3 regions of the Pantoea sp. LS15 genome follow, and region 1 is predicted to be linked to each of the others. Evidence: riboswitches for the same ligand, from Rfam matches in the RefSeq annotation. Region 1 holds a riboswitch; each other region holds the start of a gene.
The links. Region 1 has a riboswitch for thiamine pyrophosphate ahead of thiM (hydroxyethylthiazole kinase). Riboswitches for the same ligand answer to the same signal wherever they lie in the genome.

Region 1 (5,990 bases):
GCACCGCGTTTTTTACCGTTTCGGCAAATTTCAGATACAGCGGTGTATTGTCGGGCGCGGCGATCCGTTCATTCAGTTGATCGATTAACCGGGTATGCGCTTGTTCCATCTCTGTTTTTCTCAGGCGTGGTGTTTCCTGCCAGTATACGGCTTACCACCAGGCATGAAAATGGTGTACCGGCCCAATACCGTGACCCACTTCCAGAGTATCGGCTTTAGCCAGCGCGGCTGAGAGCCAGGTTTTCGCTTCGCTCACTGTATCGGCCCAGTTATCATGCCGTGGACGTAATGCCGCCAGCGCAGCAGAGAGCGTACAGCCAGTACCATGGGTGTTTTTAGTGTGTACGCGTGGTGCCGTGAAACGCCGCTCGCCGTCCCGGGTGAAGAGCCAGTCCGGGCTTTCGGCATCGTCAAGATGACCACCTTTCATCAGCACGGCCCCGCAGCCCATCGCCAGCAGCGCATTCCCCTGCTCTTTCATTTCCCATTCATTTTGCGCGTGTGTTGCCCCCAACAGTGCAGCGGCCTCCGGCAAATTGGGTGTGATGAGCGCCACCTGCGGCAGCAGCTTTTTGCGCAGTGTTTCAACAGCGGAGGCGGAGAGCAATGGGTCGCCACTTTTTGCCAGCATCACGGTATCCAGCACCACGTTTTGCACCTGATAACGTTTAAGGCGTTCAGCCACCGCTTCAACAATATCTGTCTCTGCCAGCATACCGATCTTGGTGGTATCAATTCGCACATCGCTGAATACGGAATCCAGCTGCGAGGCAACAAAATCCGGTTCAATACGGTAAACCGACTGCACGCCGCGCGTGTTTTGCGCCACCAGTGCGGTAATGACTGAGCAACCGTACGCGCCAAGGGCGGAGAAGGTCTTCAGGTCGGCCTGGATACCCGCACCACCACTGGGATCGGTGCCGGCAATGGTCAGAGCGTTAATACGTTTCATGCCAGTTCCTCCAGGGTGTAGAGCGCATCCAGGAACGTGCTGGCAAAACTGCCTGGGCCACGAGACTGTGCAGCGGCGACCGTTCCGGCTCGCTTCATAAATCCGCACGCGGCGGAGACGTTATCCAGCCTGTCGCCCGGCAGTGAGCAACTCGCCGCCACGACGGCAGAGAGTGCGCACCCTGTGCCCACCACGCGCGTCATCAAGGGATCACCGCCGATTACCGTTCGGGTTCGTTGTCCATCCGTGATGCAATCCACTTCACCGGTGACCACCACAATGGCATTGGTCTGGCGAGCCAGCGCCTGTGCCGCAGGTAACGCGCTGGCTGTGGAGTCAGTCGTATCGACGCCGCGCCCACCTGCGCTCATCCCGGCAAGAGCGAGGATTTCCGAAGCATTACCGCGAATGGCTGCGGGTTTCAGGGCAAGGATTTGATGACAAAAGCGGGTGCGAAACGTCAGAGCGCCCACGGCAACCGGGTCCAGCGTCCAGGGTTTACCTGCGGCTACCGCACTCTCAATCGCCTGACGCATCGCCTGCGCTCGCGGCAAGGTCAGTGTGCCAACGTTAATCAGCAATGCATCGGCGATCGCGGCAAACTGCTCAGCTTCTTCGGCCTCAATCACCATCGCTGGAGAGGCACCAAGCGCCAGCAGAGCGTTGGCAGTAAAGGTCTGTACAACGTCGTTAGTCATACAATGCGTAAGCGGGGAACGGGTTCGGAACTGATGTAAAACGCGTAAATCGAGCAGGTCAGGCTGCATGGGTTCGCTCCTGCCTTGCGTGAAGAAGCGATGACCGGGAAGGCATCTGACTTCCCTACGCTGGCATTATCCAGATCAGGTAATACGGGTATTTCTCAGCCTTCATTTAAGAAGGGCACCCCGAGTCATGAAGATTGAATCTCTATATTTTTTGCCAGATTAGGGGAAGTTGTTCGCTTAAGCAAGTGTAGTGAGTTATTGCCTAACTCCCACAAAAGCGCCGAGGTAAGATTAGGCGATGGCACGCTGTAGCAGGTCAAAACCAGGGTCAATAAAACCCATTACCGTGTGAAGTCTCAGAGTTTGCTCATGTTTTTGTTCCGGCAAAATCATACTCCGGGAAAGCATTTCCTGTTGCCCCTGAACGTATAGCACGTAAAATGACCAGACACCTTAAGGAAAGGAGGCTTTATGGATATCGCGCTGCTCAACAGGGGCTGGAACAGAACCTGGTCAGATACCATGGTGAATCTGGAAGCCCGGAAACTCGTCGAAACAGCAAACCGGCTGTCAGCATTCTATTTGCAAGATGGTCTAACCCGTATCAAGTTTATCGAAGAGATAAAACAGGTCGTAGAAAAGGAGTTCGAGGCAGCACGGCGAGCTAAAACAGACGAAGAATGCATTGTATGCATCGAAAATCTGCGTGCAGAAACGGATAATTTGCACGAACAAGAACGACTATTAAGAACCAGAGCCGCACAACTTTATGCAAAGGTCGAGTTTGTCAGGGAAAATAATAAAATCGTCGGATATGTGATTTCGGCAATCCATATAGTGGTATCCGGAGCAGCACTATTCGGTGGAATGGTTATGATGTCCACTATGACCCCTGTCGGAGTTCTTGCAGGCGCAGTTTTATTCGTTGATGGTATTAACGGGATAACAAAAGAAGCAAGCCATCTTCGCTATGGTCAACAATCCAAATCGGAAGGCATTTTTGCTGATGGCGTGATGGATACTGCACAATTTTTGGGGTTTAGCCCAAAAAATGGGTTAGCTTTTTATAATACGGTGACTCTGGGGGCTAATGTTTTTAGCATCTTCGGATTAGCAAGGAAGCCGGGAGCCTGGCGATTATTTCGCTGGCTGCCGCGTGATTACTACCGAAAAGTTGACACAATGAGTAAGCCCAGGCTAACTATGAAAATCGCTGGATATGGTGTTAAAGCGAAAGTGATTTTTGATCTTCTGGCGACTGATCACAGTAATGATTAAGATTTGTTCGCCCTACAGAATCGCCAGGATTTATAAGCAAGCACAGGCGGTTGTATAAATATTGCAACCGCTGCTCCACAAGAAAGGCCAATGGCACCAGAGAAAACACTCTCTTCAGATGCGAATATCACCAGAAAAACGAATACAGCAAGGCAACCGGATACAACGCACACAGCAAGAATAAAACGCCTGGCCAGGTCCCTGATGGCATTCCCCAACGTTCCACCATAGCTTTCAACGTTGTTTTTTATCTTCTGCAAATCCGATGGTGTAAAACCAGAACGTAACAAAGCTTCATCAGTAACTTTCATATATATCGTCCTTTATCTCTCAAAAGATTGTCCCCAATCACTGATTGTGCTAGCAATCATACTTATGAACTTTACCGCAATCCAGCCGAAACTATGTGGAAGACTCTACTGTAAGTATCCGCATAATCGTGCCATTCACATTTAGCGGTCTTCCGGCATACTCAATCTGCCAACGAAGGAGATCACCATGCGTAAAGCCCGTTTTACTGAGCACCAGATCATCGCCGTGATTAAGTCCGTCGAAGCAAGACGAACTGTTAAGGATGTTTGCCCGGGAGGCCGGTATTTCTGAGGCGACTGACTTCAACTGGAAATCCAGATACGGTGGTATGGAAGCTTCTAATGGCCGTGTGGTGACGTAATCCCCAAAACAGGTACGGGTTCATTCTGATCAAGGTTGTCAGTACACAGGCCATGAGTGGCAGTTGTTCCTTAAATCACACTGACCGGAGGACATTATTAGCCGACGCGGTAATTGTCACGACAACGCAGTTGCAGAAAATTTATTCCAGGTGCTGAAGCGTGAACGGATAAAGAAAACGAAGTAGTCTCGTTTATACCCTTCTTTGTTCATTCAGCATAACCTTTGAATATGCCTGAAGTGTTTGTTACTGCGATCTTGCCATTCTTATAAACAATGTAGTTATACAGGCCTTGCTGGTATACGGTAGCGTCTGCTGTTTTCTCTACTACTGCCGCTGGTTTTCCGTCAACGTTAAGCCCTGTTGAGGTGATTACAAGTTTCATTCCTTCCCACTGCTTACCCTTCTTAGCGCTTTGGGCTTTCTGCACTGGATAAAGAGCATGAGCATTTCCTATAGCCTGTTTTTGAGCCTGTGAAGTACAACCAGCAAGCAAAAGAGATACAGCCACATATGCAAACAATATTTTAACTTTCATATGCTATCACCATTAACAACAACTATTATTAAACGAGTTTTAACCCGTGACAAACATACATCACGATAATTTATCAAAGCGAATTAATTATTTTGATGGATTCACTAATCTTGATTAAGGTCAAAAATCCAAACAGAATATTTCATTCGAAACCCTAACATATTCCCCTTGTAAATTATTCCTTTCTTATCGGCTTAAACAAATGTTTATACAATAGTAGACGGGTTTTATATCATTTGTCGTAACAAGTTTCTAACTCATATATTGAAATCTGACCTAATACATTTCTCGCTTCAACTTTCAACATAAATATTTTCTATTCCTTATTTCACACTGTATATAGCATAAAAATTCATTTCATTTGAAAGGGCGAAACTATTCAAAAGCAATACATTAAACGAAATCTATAAATTCACATGAAGAATTCTGGATATTTTCCGAAGTCTCGCCTCAAAATAGTTAAGAAACTCTTATGCATTGAAATTATCCACTGAATTTACATCGGCAAATCACAAATAAATTAAATGATTGTTTTTATTGATATTCTAACTTAAATTATCTCATTGGCGCTATTAAGCAATTAATGCTGATTTTGATCTAAATCAAAGCCCATAAAATCACAATCCGAGATAGTTCGCGGCCGTTATCAATGTTTAAAAAATACATTGGAATACTGACTTTATTGTTTATGGTGAAAGCGAAATGAAATCTTTAGTTGCAAGCATTGCATTTGGTGCATTAGTTATTACTACATCAACCAGAGCTGATGTTATCAGTGACTTTTATAATGACACTGTAAATGGCAATATCAACTTTAGCGAACAACAAGCTATCTGGAATAGCCTAGATAAAGAGCAACAAGAAGCCGCAATAAAATACTCTCAAGATCATGGCACAAACTTCTTTAGTGATTTTAAACCCGGCTTTGTAACTCCTCATGCCGACGGTATTCATAATCAGGCAATCACTCTTACAGACGCTACGCAACCTATTGTAGATAACTCTTCACACCTCGACGGGCAACATTCACAACCTGAGCACATCACCGCCACGGCTAAACCGTCAATTGATCAGAGTATTCATCTGGATAGTAACGCTACAGATGCAGATCGCCAGAATGCAAAAGATCAGGCAATGATTGATTACCTTCAATCTCACGTTAAAAATGGTGTTGATGGTAAAAATGGGAATGACGGCGTTACAACCACAATTACAAAGCTTGATACAGCAACACAAACAAAAGTAACCAGTAATTCACGAGCTATTCAAGATAACAGCCAGGCGATTAGCAAAATGAATAACTCTTTTGCTTCATTGAAAGATGAAGTGAATGACAACCATAAAGAGGCTAATGCTGGTATCTCTGGTGCTATGGCACAAGCTAATATTCCACAAGTAATGAACAATCAACGTGTTGCAATAGGTGCTGGCGTTGGCGGCTATGATGGCGAAAACGCTGTCGCTGTCGGTGCTTCTGCTCGCTTAGGTGATTCTGTCGTTATTAAGGCCACTGTGAGCGATGATACAGCAGACAATGTAGGTTATGGCGCGGGCTTGTCTGTAGGTTGGTAAGCGCGATTCAAGTGAATCGCCACAGGTTTAACAGACACCTCTGAGTCATTTATGGACTCAGTTCATCTTCTGTCGTGGGATCAGACTACGCTGAGAAAATTAAACAGATAAAAAAGGCGACGTCGATCGCCTTTTTTAATTACAGGCATTACACAATATGGACGCCAGGACCGCTGTAAGCCCCTACCCTGACGTCGCCCGTGTTAATCTAATTGCCATGCCCCGGCATCAATAAGTGATGCTGTCCCGGTCCAGGCAAACAATGCCAGC
Region 2 (5,990 bases), on a different contig from region 1:
TTTCCAGCGCCTGTAAAAAGAGCCGGGTCGCCATCGGCATATTGAAAAAGACATGCGCCAGCAAGATGCCTTTAAGCCCGTATGGCGAGAAATGCCACTCCAGACCGAGCAGGCCGAACAGTGAAGCCAACCAGCCCTGACGACCATAAACGCTCAGGATGCCAAACACGGCTACCAGCACGGGCAGGATCAGCGTCATGGCGCACAGGCGCAGCAGCGCCTGCCTGCCAGGGAAACGCCGGCGATAAAGCGCACGAGCAAGGAAAATGGCGGGGATCACCGACAGCAGGGCAGAGAGAAACGCCTGCCAGAAAGAAAAACGGATAACGTGCCAGAGATAGCTGTCGTGCCAGAGGGAGAGCAGGTCACTCTCTGGCGCGTTCAACCACAATGCAAGAAAAGCGCCCAGGCTGACCGCCACCATCAGCATGGCGGCGAGCAGCCCAGGAATTAACCAGCCGGGAATTAGCGGCTGACGGCGCGTTGCCATTCACTTACCCATGCTGCACGCTGCGAAGCGACCTGTTGCGGCGTAAACTCCAGAGACGTTTGCGGTTTGGTCAGCTGCTCGAAACCTGCTGGCAGTGCTACGTTGGTCACGGGATACATCCAGTTACCCGCTGGAATGGCATTCTGGAATGCCGGTGAAACCATAAATTTCAGGAACTTCTCGGCAAGTTCTGGCTGTTTGCTGGCCGCGGTACGCGCAGCCACTTCCACCTGCAGGTAATGGCCTTCAGCGAAATTGGCCGCGGCATAGTTGTCATTTTTCTCAGCGATGATGTGGTAAGCCGGGGAGGTGGTGTAACTCAGTACCAGGTCGCTTTCCCCTTTCAGGAACAGGCCGTAGGCTTCACTCCAGCCTTTCGTCACGGTGACGGTTTTGGCGGCCAGTTTCTGCCACGCTTCCGGTGCTTTATCACCGTAGACTTTCTGCATCCACAGCAGCAGACCCAGACCCGGAGTACTGGTGCGAGGGTCTTCATAAATGACGCGCCATTTCTGATCGCTTTCCACCAACTCCTTCAGGCTCTTCGGTGGGTTCTTCAGCTTGTTTTTATCGTAAACAAAGGCAAAGTAGCCGTAGTCGAACGGAACGAAAGTGTCATTTTTCCAGCCACCCGGAACGTTGACGGCATCTGCTGCTACGCCACTTTTGGCAAACAGTTTGGTCTGCGAGGCAGCTTCCAGCAGGTTGTTATCCAGCCCGAGCACCACATCAGCTTTACTGTTTTTCCCTTCCATACGCAGGCGGTTGAGCAGCGAGACGCCATCTTCCAGCGCCACGAATTTCAATTCGCATTTACAGTCCGCTTCAAAGGCTTTTTTCACCACCGGGCCTGGCCCCCAGTCAGCAGAGAAGGAGTCGTAGGTGTAGACCGTCAGAACGGGCTTCGCAATAGCAGGCAGCGCGAACAGCGCCAGCAGGGGGAGAACTTTTTTTAACACTTTGCACCTCAGGGTTGAGTGGCAAAGGATTTTGAGCAACAGCCTCAAATCCCTTCGCCGGCGTTATCCGGATCAGGTTCGACGGGTATTATCTCAGCGCACATCAGTGATGCAGCACCCCGTTGAGAACGGCGCTATTGTAATGATTTGGTGAATATTGCGAAAGCGTTATGGCTCCGGCGGGGCAAACCAGGCGGATTTAAAATCAAACCAGCCTAAGGTGTTCATCCGCAGTCCGCGCATACTGCGCTGACCCTGAATCATCAGCCAGTGGTGGATCAGCGGTACAATCGCCTGCTGCGCGAGCAGTTGCTGGCACCACGAGGCCAGGTTCATCTCACCTGCTCGCCACCGGGCGGCATCCTGCTGCCAGTCTCGTTCGATGCAGTGCTGGATCAGCGGTACCTCATACAGGTGAGAGAACAGTGAGAAATCGAGCGGAAGGGTGAAGTTGGCGCTGTTCAGCCAGATATCACTGACAATATCTCCGCGGTGCCATTCATCATAATCGACCTCCTGAATGTCGAGATGGACGCCTTCAGCCTCCAGCAGTTTGCTCATGATCCGGGCGATAAAGCGGTGTTCCACATGGTCACGGTAATAGGTCAATGTGATCGACTCCAGCCCGGCAGGCTTTTCACCGTGAACCGGTCGGGCGTGGTGCCAGCGCGGGAGCAGGCCGTAGGCCGGGAACCAGTATGTCTGGTATTGCTCTTCCGCCTGATAAATAAGGTTAGCCGGAGAGAGAACGTGGCTAACCCACCTGCGTACCTCGCGACTGGCACCGCGATGGCTACGGGCGTCAAACAGCAGGTAATAGCAGCCCTCTTCAAGACGGCTTTCAACCGCTTTTTCCCCTTCGGTTGGCCCTTCCAGCGTTAAGCCGCAGCTCAACTCTTCGCTGATGTCAGGCAGAACCCAGACGTTGACTTCGTCGATCAGCGCACGATAGCCAAAGTAGTCGTCAAAGGCGCGAATTTTAAGCTGGTTGCTGGTATTGCGCGTCACTGCGTAAGGACCCGTCCCTACGGGCTGGCTGGCAAAATGGGGCAGAGATGCCCATTCGCGTGGCAGGATCATCGACGGAACATAACCCATTAGCCACGGTAGCCACTGGTCGGGCTCGGACAGTTCGATGTCAACGGTCCATGCTGTCGGGGAGTGGATCCGCGAGACATGGGCATACAGAGGAAGGGCGCGTGCGCGCTGAAGAGAGTCAATGACGTCGCTCATCTCCAGCTCGCGGCCGTGGTGAAAGTGGATGCCGGGCCGTAAAAAAAAGCGCCAGTGAAGTGGGGAAAGTTGCTGCCAGTGGTGCGCAATATCTGCTTCCAGTTCCCCATTTTCCTCATTTATGCGTGTCAGGCCGCTGAATATTTGTCGGGCCATATGGGTTTCAGAGCGACGTAACGCGGTACCGGGTAACAGATTTTTCATTGGCCGATAGTAGAGCACCCGCAGGATGTGTCGGCCCTGACGAAAACTGCGTCCCAGGTGTGAAACCAGCATCTGGCGTACGGCCGCTTTGTCACCGACCAACTGCACCAGTTGATCGATTCGGTCCTGCTCCAGCAAATCTTCTGCACGCTGCTGCTGTAGTGCCAACCCGGTATAGAGAAAGGTCAGACGTGAGCGTTTACCGCGTCCCGCCTCTGCTTCCCAGCTCAACCAGCCCTGCTGTTGCATGGTGTTAAGCAGGGTACGCATATGGCGGCGAGAACAGCTGAGCAGATCAGCCAGCTCGTTCAGCGTGGTCTCCTTCGATTGCCCCTCACAGCACTGCCAGAGGCGGATAAATTGTTGTTGCAGTCGACCGGAAGGCATAAAAGAGGAACTCCTGATAAAAAATCAGCAATTTATTAATCCCTATATTAAGCCAATAATACTTCCCGATGAAGTGAGGAGGTAAATTATGAAGAGGTCTACCACACGTCAGTTTTATCAGCTCTATTTTTCAGCGACAAAAGGAACGTCCTGGCTGGCCCGTCAGTGTGCAGAGCAACGGCTGAAAATTCTGGAAGACCTGATGCAGTGGGACGTTACGAAAGCGGCCTCTTCTCGCTGACTCGCCTCGATCATGTGTGACTGAGTATTGGTGCTTATCACCCGCCAGCAAAATGTTTTTGCTGGCTTTTTTCGTTTATTCTTTCACCCGATTTTGATTCGCTTTCACAAGGATTTGCGCATGCTCTGGTTGATGACAATGGGGCGACGCCTGAATGGTGTCTACGCCGCTTTTATGCTGGTGTCCTTTATGATGGGCGTTGCGGGGGCGTTACAGGCGCCGACGCTGAGTCTGTTTCTCAGCCGGGAGGTAGGGGCGCAGCCGTTCTGGGTTGGCCTGTTTTATACCGTCAATGCTATTGCCGGGATTCTGGTCAGCCTGGGGCTGGCGAAACGATCGGACAGCAAGGGCGATCGCCGTAAACTGATCCTCTTTTGCTGCGCGATGGCCGTTGGTAACGCATTACTCTTTGCCTTTAATCGTCATTATCTGACGCTCATCACCTGCGGCGTGCTGCTGGCGTCACTGGCCAATACCGCCATGCCACAGCTGTTCGCACTGGCGCGTGAGTATGCCGACAATTCCGCGCGGGAAGTGGTGATGTTCAGCTCGGTGATGCGTGCTCAGCTTTCTCTGGCGTGGGTTATTGGCCCGCCTCTGGCCTTCATGCTGGCGTTGAACTACGGCTTCACCACTATGTTCTCCATCGCGGCAGGTATTTTTGCGATAAGCCTGGTGTTGATTGCTTTCGCGCTGCCGTCCGTGGCGCGCGTCGAGCAGACAACGGACAAACCCATCACTCAGGTGAGCGGCTGGCAGGACAAAAATGTCCGCATGCTGTTTATCGCCTCCACACTAATGTGGACCTGCAACACGATGTACATTATCGACATGCCGCTGTGGATCAGCAGCTCCCTGGGGCTGCCGGATAAGCTCGCAGGGATCTTAATGGGAACCGCGGCCGGGCTGGAAATTCCGGCGATGATTCTGGCGGGTTACTACGTTAAGCGTTTCGGAAAGCGTCGGATGATGATCGTAGCTGTGGCGGCTGGGGTGCTGTTTTACGCAGGGTTGATTCTTTTCCATTCGCGCGAAGCACTACTGGCGCTGCAACTATTTAACGCTGTGTTTATTGGGATTATTGCCGGAATAGGCATGCTCTGGTTCCAGGATTTAATGCCTGGCCGTGCGGGCTCGGCGACCACGCTTTTTACCAACAGTATTTCCACCGGGGTGATTCTGGCGGGGGTGATTCAGGGGGCGCTGTCGCAAAGCTATGGTCATGCGTCGGTCTACTGGATGATTGCGGCAATTTCGTTGGTTACGCTTGGGCTGACCTGCCGCGTAAAAGACGTATGATCGGATGAATGAACGGAGCCCGGGTCTCCGGGCTCAGCAAACCTGTCTATTCTGAATACTGATATTTACGCTGTGCGCGTAAAGTCAGGTACATATGCATGAGGCCCATAAAGCCGTGTGCCCAGAAGTAGGTCTCAATAAAGACCGTCAGGAATTTATGCAAATCTAAGACGGATTCCGTGACGGACGAAACCGGCCCAAGCGTGGCATTCAGCACGAACCAGGCCGCTCCGCAGAGTGCAACGCCGAGCAGCGCCAGTACACCTAAACCTTGCACCGTTGCCGCCATACCGCCAGCGTGAGCATCAGGAAGCTGACGTTGCATGAGGGTGCGAATATCATCAACGATTCCGCTGAAGTCCAGTGCCAGCCACGCGAAGTAATACTTGAATCCGCGCTGGGTTAACATCCACGCCATCATGGCAATACCGCAGAAAATTAAACCAAAGCCTGAAATAACATGAACCCAGGTGACAATCGCGTTCAGACCCGATTCGCCAAGTGCTTCACTTTCAGTAAAGTTGGAATTGATAATCTGGGCCAGCACCAGTACTGCAACAAGAATGTGCAGTATTCGAAGAAAAGGGGTTTCTTTATGGGGAAGCGTATTACGTAGCGTTGGATTCATCGCTTTTTACCTCAATGATGAGAGAGCTGATGCGATGCAGTGTGACGCAAATTAATTAACGAAACCTTAACGATAAATAAAGAGCATCACACCGTAATCATCCACACTATTTTAGTGTGCCGGATCAATATGCGTCATAACATTAAGCACATTAAATTTTTGCATCACGTTGTTTCTCGCATTCACGGCAATTTCATGTCCTTCTTTTACGCTTAATTCCCCGTCGACTTCAAGATGAACATCGACCAGGGCTAAGTCGCCCATTTTGCGGGTTTTTAAGTCATGTAACCCGGAGACACCTTCGGTTTCGAGCAAACATGTTTTGATGTCGTGCTCAAGGTCAGGTTCAAGCGAACGATCCATCAGGTCGTGCAGGGCGTCAGCAGAGAATTTGTACCCCATATGAGCGATGAACATCCCGACAATAAGGGCGGCAACCAGGTCCATAGAATGAAAGCCCATTAAGTTTCCGGCGATGCCAATGGCGACAACCACGGATGAAGCCGCGTCAGAACGGGCATGCCAGGCATTAGCTATCAGTAGCGAGGA
Region 3 (5,990 bases), on a different contig from region 1:
TTCGGCCATAAATGCCGTCATCAGTGACTGCGGGAACGGCCATGGCTGAGAGGTAACATAGCGCAGGTTCTTCACTTTAATCCCGCTCTCCTCCATCACTTCGCGCGCCACCGCCTGCTCCAGCGTTTCGCCCACTTCGACAAACCCGGCCAGCACAGTGTGAATGCCGTTACGGTGACGGGTATGTTGCGCCAGCAGGATGGAATCCTCGCGACGGATAGCGACGATAATGCACGGCGCGATCTGCGGATAGTAGCGTTCACGGCAGTGACTGCAGAGCATCGCCCACTCGGTTTTGCTCGGGTGCATGGTATGCCCGCAGTAACCGCAGTATTTATGCGAACGATAAAACTCCGCCAGCTGTACGCCACGGCCCGCCAGCTGGAACAGCCCCACATCAAGATCCAGCACCTGACGAACCGATCCCATGTCCTGACGGCGAGCCTGCTGGACCATCCACACGGGATCGCCCTGCCACTCGCCGATCTTCAGTGCGGGCAGACCAACAAGGTCGAAGGTCTCTGCAGCACCATAGGGAATTTCCCCGACGGGGAGCCATAATTTTTGTTCGTGACTGACGATCCACCAACCAAGATCTGATTTTTCAATAATACGATCCATATCTATTGCACTACCTTCGCTTCACTGACATGTTGTTAGCATCGTGGTTACATTTTGGATAAGCAGATTCAATTCTAAACTTTGCGGAGTCGAACATGTTAAACCAGCTAGAAAGCCTGACTGAGCGCGTTAGAGGAAGTAACAAACTGGTGGATCGCTGGCTACATGTGCGCAAGCATCTACTCGTGGCTTATTACAATCTGGTCGGTATTAAGCCTGGCAAAGAATCGTTTATGCGTCTGAATGAAAAAGCGCTGGATGATTTTTGTCAGAGCCTGGTCGACTACCTGTCCGACGGCCATTTCAATATTTATGAACGCATTATCCGCGAAATGGAAGGGACAACACCGTATTTAGCGGCCAGCAAACTCTATCCGCTGCTGGAAGCCAACACCCAGCAGATCATGGACTACTACGATTCCACACTTGAGAATGCGATCGATCACGATAACTATCTTGAGTTTCAGCAGGCGCTTTCCGACCTTGGCGAAGCGCTGGAAGAGCGATTCACACTGGAAGATAAGCTGATCGCCCTCGTGCTGGATAGCAATCTCAGTGCAAGCAACGAAGATAACATCGCGCGCCCTGCTTGAGTTCTTAATCGTTAACGAGTAATTTACAAACATTCGCCCCTCTCACGAGGGGGATTTTTCTTGTCGGAGTGCCCAGCGTTTGCAAAAACGCGGGCTGAGACCGTTAATTCGGGATCCGCGGAACCTGATCAGGTTAATACCTGCGAAGGGAACAAGAGTCACACTGCTGTTGAATCGCCTGCGGGCGATCTTCTCTTGCTTCATCCGTCGTCTGACAAGCCATGTCCTTCACTTTTGGAATGAGCTATGTCTACCACTAAACTGACCCGCCGCGAACAGCGCGCACACGCCCAACACTTCATTGATACCCTGGAAGGCACCGCTTTCCCGAACTCTAAACGCATCTACATCACCGGCTCTCAGGCGGATATCCGCGTGCCGATGCGTGAAATTCAGCTTAGCCCAACACTTATCGGCGGCAGCAAAGATAACCCGCAGTATGAAGACAACGAAGCTGTTCCGGTGTATGACACCTCCGGCCCATACGGTGACCCTGAAATTGCGATCAACGTTCAGAAAGGCCTGGCTAAACTGCGCCAGCCGTGGATCGACGCCCGTCAGGACAGCGAAGAGCTAAACGAGCAAAGTTCCGCCTACACCAAAGAGCGCCTGGCCGACGACGGTCTGGACGAGCTGCGCTTCACCGGCCTTCTGACACCGAAACGAGCTAAAGCAGGCAAATGCGTGACCCAACTGCACTACGCTCGTCAGGGGATCGTCACCCCCGAAATGGAGTTCATCGCCATTCGCGAAAACATGGGCCGTGAGCGCATCCGTAGCGAAATTCTGCGCCACCAGCATCCGGGAGAAGGTTTTGGCGCTCGCCTGCCGGAAAACATTACGCCGGAATTTGTGCGTGATGAAGTCGCCGCTGGCCGCGCGATTATCCCTGCCAACATCAATCACCCGGAATCTGAGCCAATGATTATCGGCCGTAATTTCCTGGTGAAGGTCAACGCTAACATCGGTAACTCTGCTGTTACTTCCTCCATCGAAGAAGAGGTGGAAAAACTGGTCTGGTCGACGCGCTGGGGTGCGGACACGGTGATGGATCTCTCTACTGGCCGTTATATTCACGAAACCCGCGAATGGATCCTGCGTAACAGCCCGGTACCAATCGGGACGGTGCCTGTGTATCAGGCACTGGAGAAGGTAAATGGCATTGCCGAAGATCTTACCTGGGAGGCCTTCCGCGACACGTTACTGGAACAGGCTGAACAGGGTGTGGACTACTTCACTATTCACGCAGGTGTACTACTGCGCTACGTGCCGATGACGGCGAAACGTCTGACCGGTATTGTCTCGCGCGGCGGTTCCATCATGGCGAAGTGGTGTCTCTCCCATCATCAGGAAAACTTCCTCTACGAACACTTCCGTGAAATCTGCGAAATCTGCGCCGCTTACGATGTCTCCCTGTCGCTCGGCGACGGCCTGCGTCCTGGCTCTATCCGCGATGCCAATGACGAAGCGCAGTTTGCCGAACTGCACACGCTGGGCGAACTGACCAAAATCGCCTGGGAATATGACGTACAGGTGATGATTGAAGGCCCGGGACATGTACCAATGCAGATGATCCGTCGCAACATGACCGAAGAGCTGGAGCACTGCCACGAAGCGCCGTTCTACACCCTCGGACCATTGACCACCGATATCGCACCGGGCTACGACCACTTCACGTCGGGGATTGGTGCAGCGATGATCGGCTGGTTCGGCTGCGCCATGCTCTGCTACGTCACGCCGAAAGAGCACCTCGGCCTGCCGAACAAAGAGGACGTGAAGCAGGGTCTGATCACCTACAAAATTGCCGCTCACGCAGCCGATCTGGCGAAAGGCCACCCGGGAGCGCAAATCCGTGATAACGCCATGTCGAAAGCACGCTTCGAGTTCCGCTGGGAAGATCAGTTCAACCTGGCGCTCGACCCATTCACTGCCCGCGCCTATCACGACGAAACACTGCCGCAGGAATCGGGCAAGGTGGCACACTTCTGCTCCATGTGCGGGCCGAAATTCTGCTCGATGAAAATCAGCCAGGAGGTACGTGACTACGCCGCCACGCAAACCATCGAAGTGGGCATGGCGGATATGTCAGAAACCTTCCGCGCCAAAGGTGGTGAAATCTACCTCAAAAAAGAGGAGGCGTAATGTACCAGCCCGATTTCCCACCAGTGCCCTTCCGTTTAGGGCTCTATCCGGTGGTGGACAGCGTGGAATGGATAGAGCGCCTGCTTGCGGCGGGCGTTCGCACAATCCAGCTACGCATTAAAGATAAACACGATGAAGAGGTAGAGGCGGATGTGGTTTCTGCCATCGCGCTGGGACGTCGCTATGATGCCCGCCTGTTTATCAACGACTACTGGCGACTGGCGATCAAACACCGGGCTTACGGCGTGCATCTGGGTCAGGAAGACCTTGAGACGACCGACCTCAATGCGATCCGCGATGCAGGGCTGCGTCTGGGGGTGTCAACGCATGACGATATGGAGATCGACGTCGCGCTGACCGCCCGCCCCTCTTACATCGCTCTCGGCCACGTCTTCCCGACCCAAACCAAGCAGATGCCCTCTGCACCGCAAGGTCTGACGCAGCTGGCGAGTCATGTTGAACGCCTTGCCGATTACCCCACCGTTGCCATCGGCGGTATCAGCCTTGAACGTGCCCCGGCGGTGCTGGAGACCGGCGTCGGCAGCATTGCCGTCGTCAGCGCCATTACCCAGGCCGCAGACTGGCAGTCGGCCACTGAGCAGCTGTTACAGCTGGCAGGAGCAGGCGATGAATGATCGTGATTTTATGCGCTACAGCCGTCAGCTTCTGCTCGAGGATATCGCCATTGACGGGCAGCAAAAGCTGCTCGCCAGCCGGGTTCTGATTGTGGGTCTGGGCGGGTTAGGAGCCCCTGCCGCGCTCTATCTGGCAGGGGCGGGCGTCGGCACGCTGGTACTGGCCGATGACGACGACGTTCACCTCAGCAACCTGCAACGGCAAATTCTCTTTACCACCGAGGATATTAACCAGCCTAAAGCGCAAATCACCCGCCAGCGGCTGAACCAGCTTAACCCGGACATCGAACTGATTGCCCTACAGCAACGGCTCAGCGGTGAAAGCCTGCAACGTGAAGTTGCCCTGGCCGACGTGGTGCTGGACTGCACCGACAATATGGCGACGCGTCAGGCAATCAACGCCGCCTGCGTGGCAAATAATACGCCGCTTATCACCGCCAGCGCGGTGGGTTTCGGTGGGCAGATGATGGTCCTGACTCCGCCGTGGTCGCAAGGCTGCTATCGCTGCCTGTGGCCGGATGATGCCGAGCCAACGCGCAACTGCAGGACGGCGGGCATTCTTGGTCCGGTGGTCGGTGTAATGGGCACAATGCAGGCGCTGGAAGCCATCAAGCTGCTCAGCGGCATGGAGACGGAACGCAATACGCTGCGCTTGTTTGATGCCCGCTCCAGCGGCTGGAGACAGCTGGCGCTTCACCGTGCCAACCACTGCCCGGTATGCGGAGGCCACGATGCGCATTCTGTTTAACGATGAGCCGATGAGCTGCGACGACGGGCTTACCGTTGCCGTTTTGCTCGATAAATTGCGTCAGCTTAAACCAGGTACGGCGCTGGCGCTCAATCAACAGATCCTGCCGCGCGAGCAGTGGGAGCTTCAGCAGGTCAATGAAGGTGATCAGATCCTGCTGTTTCAGGTTATCGCAGGGGGCTGAGATGTTACGTATTGCCGACAAAGTCTTTGATTCACATCTGTTTACCGGAACCGGAAAGTTCGCCTCCCCACAGCTGATGGTGGATGCCATCCGGGAAAGCGGCAGCCAGTTGGTGACGCTGGCCATGAAGCGCGTGGACCTGCGTCACCACAGCGATGCCATTCTGGCACCTTTACTGGAAGCAGGCGTTACGCTGCTGCCCAATACGTCCGGTGCGAAAACGGCCGAGGAGGCGATTTTTGCCGCACAACTGGCGCGAGAAGCGCTCGGCACCCACTGGCTGAAGCTGGAAATTCACCCGGATGCCCGCTGGCTGCTACCTGACCCTATCGAAACGCTGAAAGCAGCCGAAAAACTGGTTCAGCAAGGGTTTATCGTTCTGCCTTACTGCGGAGCCGACCCCGTACTGTGCAAGCGTCTGGAAGAGGTCGGCTGTGCCGCCGTCATGCCGCTGGGCGCCCCTATCGGCTCCAATCAGGGACTGGAAACCCGCGCGATGCTTGAAATCATTATTGAGCAGGCCACCGTGCCAGTCGTTGTGGATGCGGGCATTGGCGTGCCCAGCCATGCTGCCCAGGCGCTGGAGATGGGTGCAGACGCTGTGCTGGTGAATACGGCCATCGCGGTGGCTGACGATCCGGTCATGATGGCGCGTGCGTTCCGCATGGCCGTAGAAGCCGGTGTGCTGGCAAGGGCGTCCGGCCCCGGCTCACGCAGTTTTCAGGCTCAGGCCACCAGCCCGTTGACCGGTTTTCTGGAGGCAATCTCATGAGCACGTTTACCGAGCGCTGGCGGCAGCTTAACTGGGACGACATTGCCCTGCGCATCAACAGCAAGACGGCTGCTGACGTGGAGCGAGCATTAAATGCCCGTCACCTCACCCGCGAGGATTTGATGGCCCTGCTCTCCCCGGCAGCCAGTGCATATCTTGAACCGATGGCACAGCGTGCTCAGAGGCTGACACGCCAGCGCTTTGGCAACACGGTGAGTTTTTACGTCCCGCTTTACCTCTCTAACCTGTGCGCCAATGACTGCACCTATTGCGGCTTCTCCATGAGCAACCGCAT

Region 2: linked by a shared signal. The riboswitch ahead of thiB (thiamine ABC transporter substrate binding subunit) and the one ahead of thiM (hydroxyethylthiazole kinase) in region 1 are both predicted to bind thiamine pyrophosphate.
Region 3: linked by a shared signal. The riboswitch ahead of thiC (phosphomethylpyrimidine synthase ThiC) and the one ahead of thiM (hydroxyethylthiazole kinase) in region 1 are both predicted to bind thiamine pyrophosphate.

The regions. Positions count from the first base shown of each region.
Region 1 is NZ_JAAVXA010000002.1:430,645-436,634, reverse strand. It holds gene HED65_RS05490 (GntR family transcriptional regulator) at 1-109, opposite strand, end outside; gene thiD (bifunctional hydroxymethylpyrimidine kinase/phosphomethylpyrimidine kinase) at 152-952, opposite strand; gene thiM (hydroxyethylthiazole kinase) at 949-1,719, opposite strand; TPP riboswitch at 1,755-1,852, opposite strand; gene HED65_RS05475 (DUF4225 domain-containing protein) at 2,131-2,937, shown strand; gene HED65_RS05470 (hypothetical protein) at 2,934-3,248, opposite strand; partial or broken gene HED65_RS22630 (transposase) at 3,436-3,592, shown strand; partial or broken gene HED65_RS05465 (IS3 family transposase) at 3,620-3,787, shown strand; gene HED65_RS05460 (hypothetical protein) at 3,819-4,148, opposite strand; gene HED65_RS05455 (YadA C-terminal domain-containing protein) at 4,851-5,720, shown strand; gene HED65_RS05450 (glycoside hydrolase family 32 protein) at 5,924-5,990, opposite strand, start outside.
Region 2 is NZ_JAAVXA010000009.1:31,250-37,239, forward strand. It holds gene thiP (thiamine/thiamine pyrophosphate ABC transporter permease ThiP) at 1-490, opposite strand, end outside; gene thiB (thiamine ABC transporter substrate binding subunit) at 466-1,449, opposite strand; TPP riboswitch at 1,481-1,581, opposite strand; gene sgrR (HTH-type transcriptional regulator SgrR) at 1,618-3,273, opposite strand; gene sgrT (glucose uptake inhibitor SgrT) at 3,362-3,514, shown strand; gene HED65_RS14410 (sugar efflux transporter) at 3,635-4,813, shown strand; gene HED65_RS14415 (cytochrome b/b6 domain-containing protein) at 4,860-5,441, opposite strand; gene HED65_RS14420 (cation diffusion facilitator family transporter) at 5,553-5,990, opposite strand, start outside.
Region 3 is NZ_JAAVXA010000023.1:16,053-22,042, reverse strand. It holds gene nudC (NAD(+) diphosphatase) at 1-621, opposite strand, end outside; gene HED65_RS21670 (Rsd/AlgQ family anti-sigma factor) at 717-1,214, shown strand; TPP riboswitch at 1,269-1,382, shown strand; gene thiC (phosphomethylpyrimidine synthase ThiC) at 1,461-3,356, shown strand; gene thiE (thiamine phosphate synthase) at 3,356-3,991, shown strand; gene thiF (thiazole biosynthesis adenylyltransferase ThiF) at 3,984-4,739, shown strand; gene thiS (sulfur carrier protein ThiS) at 4,723-4,923, shown strand; gene thiG (thiazole synthase) at 4,925-5,695, shown strand; gene thiH (2-iminoacetate synthase ThiH) at 5,692-5,990, shown strand, end outside.